DNA from 3 places in the Pseudomonas sp. LBUM1676 genome. Region 2 is predicted to be linked to each of the others. Evidence: predicted binding sites of a transcription regulator. Region 2 holds the regulator's gene; each other region holds the start of a gene.

Region 1 (2,267 bases), 3.0 Mb from region 2:
AACCGGCACAGCCACAGGCCGTTTCCTTGGCGTGCTGGGCATGGGGCGCCGAGTCGGTGCCGAGGAAGAACTTGTCGCTGCCGCTGGTGGCGGCGTCGAGCAGGGCTTCCTGGTGCGTGTTGCGCTTGAGGATCGGCAGGCAGTAGAAGTGCGGCCGAATCCCGCCCACCAGCATGTGGTTGCGGTTGTACAACAGGTGATGGGCGGTGATGGTCGCGCCGACGTTGGCCGAGGCCTCGTTGACGAACTGCACGGCGTCAGCGGTGGTGATGTGTTCGAACACCACTTTGAGCGTCGGGAAACGCTCGACCACACGACGCATGTGCTCATCGATAAAAAGTTTTTCGCGATCGAACACGTCGACATCGCCACGGGTGACTTCACCGTGAACCAGCAAGGGCATCCCGACTTCGGCCATGGCCTCGAGTGCAGGGAAGATCTTGTCGATGCTGGTGACACCGGAGTCCGAATTGGTGGTCGCGCCGGCCGGATAAAGCTTGGCGGCGTGAATGAAACCGCTGGCCTTGGCCTCGCGAATTTCTTCGGGCTGGGTGCGGTCGGTCAGGTACAGCACCATCAACGGTTCGAAGCGACTGCCGGCCGGGCGCGCAGCGAGAATCCGCTGTCGATAGCCATCGGCTTCAGCGGCGTTACGCACCGGAGGTACCAGGTTGGGCATGATGATGGCGCGACCAAAGGTGCGCGCAACATCCGCAACGGTATTGGTCAACACGGCACCATCGCGAAGATGAATGTGCCAGTCGTCGGGACGCAGCAGGGTCAGGCGGTCGGACATGAGGGGATTCCAGGCGGGTCAAACTCTGGGGAATGCTACCGGAAAAGACTCTTCCAGGCACTCGCTATCAAGTTTTGCAGGAAGCTTCCGATATCCAACAGGTATGCCGTTAACAGTATGTGTCGGTGTTTTTGTGGAAGAAGCCAGTGGAGCCTCCCGTGCGCCAGCGTTATTTAGCCTTGCTCAGCGTGTTTGCCAGCCTGCCTGCGATGGCGCTCACTTTTCAGACCCGGCTGGAGAGCATCGAGTGGACGGTCGAAGGGGACAGGTTCGAATGCCGCCTGGCGCAACCGATCACCGATTTCGGCTCGGGTGAGTTCGTGCGCCGCGCCGGTGAGCAGGCAATCTTTCGTCTGAAGGCCTATAACGCGATGATCGGCGGCGGTTCGGCGATCCTGCTGGCGGCCGCAGCGCCCTGGCAGCCGGGGCGAGGCGATATCAACCTCGGTTCCGTGCAAATCGGCAGCGGCAATGTGCTGTTCAACAGCTCGCAGGTTCAGGCCGGGCGCTTGATCAGCGGCTTGATGGACGGCCGCAGTCCGGTGGTTCGACATTACTCGGGTGATGGCCGGGTCTCGGAGGTGCGGCTATTGCCGGTCAGGTTCAGCAAGGCTTTCAACGACTACCAGGGCTGTGTGGCAAAACTGCTGCCGAAAAATTTCGAGCAGGTTAAACAATCGCAGATCGGCTTCCCTGGCGAAGGCATCGATCTCGACGCGCAGGCAAAGGCACAATTACAGGTGATGCTGGAGTTCATGAAGGCCGACCCGACCGTCAATCACGTCGAACTCGACGGTCACTCCGACAACAGCGGCAACCGCCTGACCAACCGTGACCTGTCGCGGCGCCGGGCCCTGGCGGTCATGGGGTTCTTCAAGGCCAACGGCATTCAGGAATCGCAGATCACCCTGCGCTTCCATGGCGAACGCTATCCATTGGCGCCCAACACCTCGGCCGCCAACCGGGCGAAGAACCGCCGGGTCAATGTGCATCTGGCGCGGGTAGCACCCGCCGGTCCGCTGGCGCCTCAGGCAACCGCATCGGCGAGCGCGGCGAAGACTTCCTGAAAGGGCGGTAGTCGTCGCTCGCTCGACATAATCTGTCGCTTCGTCGTCATAAGCTGTCGCGCCTCTGTAAATTATTCTGCATGCCCGGTAGACTTGACGGCTTTCCGTAAACCCCGTGGAGTAATGGCATGGCGGACGTAAACAAGGTCGTTCTGGCGTATTCCGGCGGCCTGGACACTTCGGTGATCCTCAAGTGGCTGCAGGATACTTATAACTGTGAAGTCGTGACCTTCACCGCTGACCTGGGTCAGGGCGAAGAGGTCGAGCCGGCCCGCGCCAAGGCTCAGGCCATGGGCGTAAAAGAAATCTACATCGACGATTTGCGCGAAGAATTCGTGCGTGATTTCGTGTTCCCGATGTTCCGCGCCAACACCGTTTACGAAGGCGAGTACCTGCTGGGCACT
Region 2 (2,267 bases):
ACGCCGGCCTGATCCAGGCCTTCAGCGATATCGGCGATAACCTCGACGTATTGGTGATCGACACCGCCGCGGGCATTGGTGACTCGGTCGTCAGTTTCGTTCGTGCCGCGCAAGAAGTCCTGCTGGTGGTCTGCGACGAACCGACCTCGATCACGGACGCCTACGCCCTGATCAAGTTGCTGAATCGCGATTACGGCATGAACCGCTTCCGCGTCCTGGCCAACATGGCCCAGAGCCCGCAGGAAGGTCGCAACCTGTTCGCCAAGTTGACCAAGGTCACCGATCGCTTCCTCGACGTCGCCTTGCAATACGTCGGTGCGGTGCCGTACGACGAAAGCGTGCGCAAGGCCGTGCAAAAGCAGCGCGCCGTGTATGAAGCATTCCCGCGTTCCAAGTGTTCGCTGGCGTTCAAGGCGATTGCGCAGAAGGTCGATACCTGGCCGCTGCCTGCCAATCCTCGCGGGCACCTTGAGTTTTTCGTGGAGCGCCTCGTGCAACAAACGGCAGGACCGGTGCTATGACAGCCAGTGGCTATAACCTCTACAAAACGTCGGCCCGTGATTCGCAGTACGAGCTGATCGAGCGTTACGCGCCACTGGTAAAACGCATTGCCTATCACTTGCTGGCGCGTCTGCCGGCCAGTGTCCAGGTCGAAGACCTGATCCAGGCCGGGATGATCGGCCTGCTCGAAGTCTCGACCAAGTACGACGCCAGCAAAGGCGCCAGTTTTGAAACGTACGCGGGCATCCGGATCCGCGGCGCGATGCTCGATGAAGTGCGCAAGGGGGACTGGGCGCCACGTTCGGTCCACCGCAATACCCGGATGGTCAGCGACGCCATTCGCTCGATTGAAGCTAAAACCGGTCGCGACGCTAAAGATCACGAAGTTGCGGCCGAACTCCAATTGAGTCTCGACGATTATTACGGGATTTTGAACGATACCCTGGGCAGCCGGTTATTCAGTTTCGACGATCTGTTGCAGGACGGCGAACACGAAGGGCTGCACGAGGATGGCGCGAGTGCACATCCGGAGCCGTCGCGCGACCTGGAAGATGAACGCTTCCAGGCGGCGCTGGCGGACGCGATCGCCAATTTGCCGGAGCGTGAGCGACTGGTGTTGGCGCTGTACTACGACGAAGAGCTGAATCTCAAGGAAATCGGCGAGGTCCTGGGGGTCAGCGAATCCCGGGTCAGCCAGTTACACAGCCAGTGCGCGGCCCGTTTGCGGGGGCGTTTGGGGGAGTGGCGAGCGCGCTGAAGGCAGTGTGGGGACACTGCGAACGTGGCTGGTGTGGGGTTGAACCGCGCCGGTCGCGATCTGTTGTGCTCCAGACAGTCATCGAGTGCATCGCCGGATTGATTGAAATGGCGCGTCCAGGTGCTGGGCGCGTTTAAGACTGCTTGGAGGTCGAATTGGACAAGAACATGAAAATCCTCATCGTTGATGACTTCTCAACGATGCGGCGGATCATAAAAAACCTGTTGCGTGACCTCGGGTTCACCAACACGGTCGAGGCGGATGATGGCACTACTGCCATTCCGATGCTCAACAGCGGCAGCATCGACTTTCTGGTCACTGACTGGAACATGCCTGGCATGACCGGCATCGATCTGCTGCGTCACGTACGCGCCGATGAAAAGCTCAAGCACCTGCCGGTGCTGATGGTGACCGCTGAAGCCAAGCGCGAGCAGATCATCGAAGCGGCCCAGGCCGGGGTCAACGGCTATGTGGTCAAACCCTTCACGGCCCAGGCGTTGAAAGAAAAAATCGAGAAGATTTTCGAACGCATTGGTTGAGCAACTGCGCCACGGGGGAGCTATGGAACAAAAAGAATGTTCACAGGGCGATTTCGAATCGACCCTGAAAAAACACGCGGTCGAATTGGTCGAAAGCCTGGAAAAAGGCAAGTTCGGCGACGCGGTGCAATTGATCCATGAGCTCAACCAGACCCGTGACCGCGGCCTGTATCAGGAAGTGGGCAAGCTCACCCGCGAGTTGCATAGCGCGATCGTCAATTTCCAGATTGACCCGCACATGCCGCAAGCGGAGGAAGTGTCCCAGATCACGGACGCCACCGAGCGCCTGGGCTACGTGGTCCGGCTGACCGAAGCCGCGGCCAACCGCACCATGGACCTGGTCGAGAACGCCACGCCGCTGGTCAACGGCCTGAGCAACGAAGCCCAGGCTTTGAGCACTGATTGGGGCCGGTTCATGCGTCGCGAAGTCGGGGCTGAAGAGTTCCGCGAACTGGCCCGCAGGGTCGACG
Region 3 (2,267 bases), 2.1 Mb from region 2:
GCTTCGATGGCGGCGTTGAGGGCCAGCAGGTTGGTTTGCTCGGCGATGGAGCGGATCACTTCCAGGACGCTGCCGATCTGCGTGCTTTCGGCGGCCAGGGTACGAATCACTTCCACGGCCTGATCGATGGTGGACGACAGCTTGTCGATCTGTTGCAGGCTGCCATCGATATTGACCTGGCCTTGCTGCGCCTGGGATTCGGCGTCGCGCATTTCGCTGGCGGCATGCTCGGCATTCTTGGCCACATCCTGCACGCCATAGGTTACTTCGTTGATGGCCGTTGCTACCAGTTCCATCTGCTGGGACTGCTGCTGGCTGCGTTGCTGGGCCTGGGCGGCGTCGTTGCCCAAGTCACTGGAAGACTGGCCCAGGGCGCTGGCAGAGGCCTGCAGTTCGCTGATCACCTGGCGCAGTTTGGCGGTGAAGGCATTGAAGTGGTGCGCCAGTTGCGTGACTTCATCCTGGCCATTGGTGTCGAGGCTGCGGGTCAGGTCGCTGTCACCGCTGGCGATGTTGGCCATGGCGTTCACGGTTTCCTGGAGCGGACGCACGATGCTGCGGGCAATCAGGATCACCAGCAGCGCCATGATCAGGGCAATCACCAGGCCCATGAACGAGGCCTTCCACATCTGGGCGTAAAATTCGTCCTGCATGTCATCGATGTACACGCCCGAACCGATGACCCAGCCCCAGGGTTCGAACAGTTTGACGTAGGAGGTTTTCTCGACCGGGGCACTGGCGCCCGGTTTCGGCCAGCGGTAGTCGATTGTCCCGGCACCCTTGGATTTGGCCACGGCGACCATCTCGTTGAACAGCGCGAACCCGTCCGGATCGCGGATCGCCGAGAGGTTCTGGCCATCGAGTTTCGGGTTGGTCGGGTGCATTACCATGACGGGAGTAAGGTCGTTGATCCAGAAGTAATCGTTCTGGTCATAACGCAGGCCGCGAACGGCCGTCAGCGCCTGCGTCTGCGCAGCTTCCCGGGTCAGCGTGCCAGCGGTTTCCAGGCCATGGTAGTAGCCCAGAATACCGCTGGCGGTCTGCACCACGTGCTGGGTTTTCTGCGCCTTGGCCTGATACAGGTCTTGGTGAATCTGTTTGAGCATCAAGGTGCCCAACGTCATCAGCATCAGGATGGCCACGATCAAGATGAGCCACAAACGTCGACTGATCGACATATTGCGCAAGCTGTTCATAACGCTGTCACTCCGGTTTCTTGTTCTTGTAATAGATGATCGTCAGCCTCCAACCGCATGTTGCCGGACGGGCCTGGAAGACTGTAAGTCCATAAACGCGGCAGCGTTGATCGGGCTTGTCTGATAGGATTTCGGCCCCGCGCGGAAAAACCTGAGTCCAAGTTGATTTTTCACGGAATTTTTATGGTTTTGTGGGGAGCTTGTGCGCGCGGGACTTCATCTGCACTGATCACAGTGGCGTTCTGGAAAATATTAACGGGGCATGCCGTGGCGCATCGCTTCTTGGGGGATTGATGGATCTTTGGACCGCCTTTCAGGCATTGATACTGGGCGTTGTAGAGGGATTGACGGAGTTTTTGCCCATCTCCAGTACCGGGCACCAGATTATCGTGGCCGACCTGCTCAACTTCGGGGGTGAGCGCGCCATGGCCTTCAACATCATCATCCAGCTCGGGGCGATCCTGGCGGTGGTGTGGGAGTTTCGCCGCAAGATTTTCGACGTGGTCATCGGCTTGCCGACCCAGCCAGGTGCTCGGCGCTTTACCGCGAACCTGCTGATCGCCTTTATGCCGGCCGTGGTATTGGGGGTGATTTTCGCCGACCTGATCCACCACTACCTGTTCAACCCGATCACGGTCGCCACGGCGTTGGTCGTGGGCGGTGTCGTCATGTTGTGGGCTGAACGGCGTCAGCATGAAGTGCATGCCCATACCGTCGACGAAATCACCTGGAAAGACGCCCTGAAAATCGGCTTCGCCCAGTGCCTGGCAATGATTCCGGGCACTTCGCGCTCCGGTTCGACGATCATCGGTGGCCTGCTGTTCGGCCTGTCGCGCAAGACCGCCACCGAGTTCTCGTTCTTCCTGGCGATGCCGACCATGGTCGGCGCGGCGGTGTACTCGGGCTACAAATACCGCGACCTGTTCGTGCCGGCTGATTTTCCGGTATTCGCCATCGGCTTCGTCACTGCGTTCATCTTCGCGATGATTGCCGTGCGCGGCCTGTTGGTGTTCATCGGCTCTCACAGCTACGCGGCGTTCGCCTGGTATCGCATCGTGTTCGGCCTGTTCA

The links. The regulator FliA, encoded in region 2, starts transcription of late flagellar genes. The targets are predictions, from matches to a motif close to CTAAAGTTTNNNNNNNNNNNGCCGNTAA.
Region 1: ACA041_RS05315 (flagellar protein MotY) is a predicted target of FliA. The motif match lies at 863-890, and genes of this name have one in related genera.
Region 3: ACA041_RS13965 (methyl-accepting chemotaxis protein) is a predicted target of FliA. The motif match lies at 1,325-1,352, and genes of this name have one in related genera.

Annotation. Positions count from the first base shown of each region.
Region 1 covers NZ_CP166777.1:1,169,773-1,172,039, forward strand. The annotation lists gene pyrC (dihydroorotase) at 1-796, opposite strand, end outside; gene ACA041_RS05315 (flagellar protein MotY) at 955-1,863, shown strand; gene ACA041_RS05320 (argininosuccinate synthase) at 1,992-2,267, shown strand, end outside.
Region 2 covers NZ_CP166777.1:5,052,089-5,054,355, reverse strand. The annotation lists gene fleN (flagellar synthesis regulator FleN) at 1-521, shown strand, start outside; gene fliA (RNA polymerase sigma factor FliA) at 518-1,258, shown strand; gene ACA041_RS23285 (chemotaxis response regulator CheY) at 1,426-1,797, shown strand; gene ACA041_RS23280 (protein phosphatase CheZ) at 1,820-2,267, shown strand, end outside.
Region 3 covers NZ_CP166777.1:2,972,689-2,974,955, forward strand. The annotation lists gene ACA041_RS13965 (methyl-accepting chemotaxis protein) at 1-1,196, opposite strand, end outside; gene ACA041_RS13970 (undecaprenyl-diphosphate phosphatase) at 1,490-2,267, shown strand, end outside.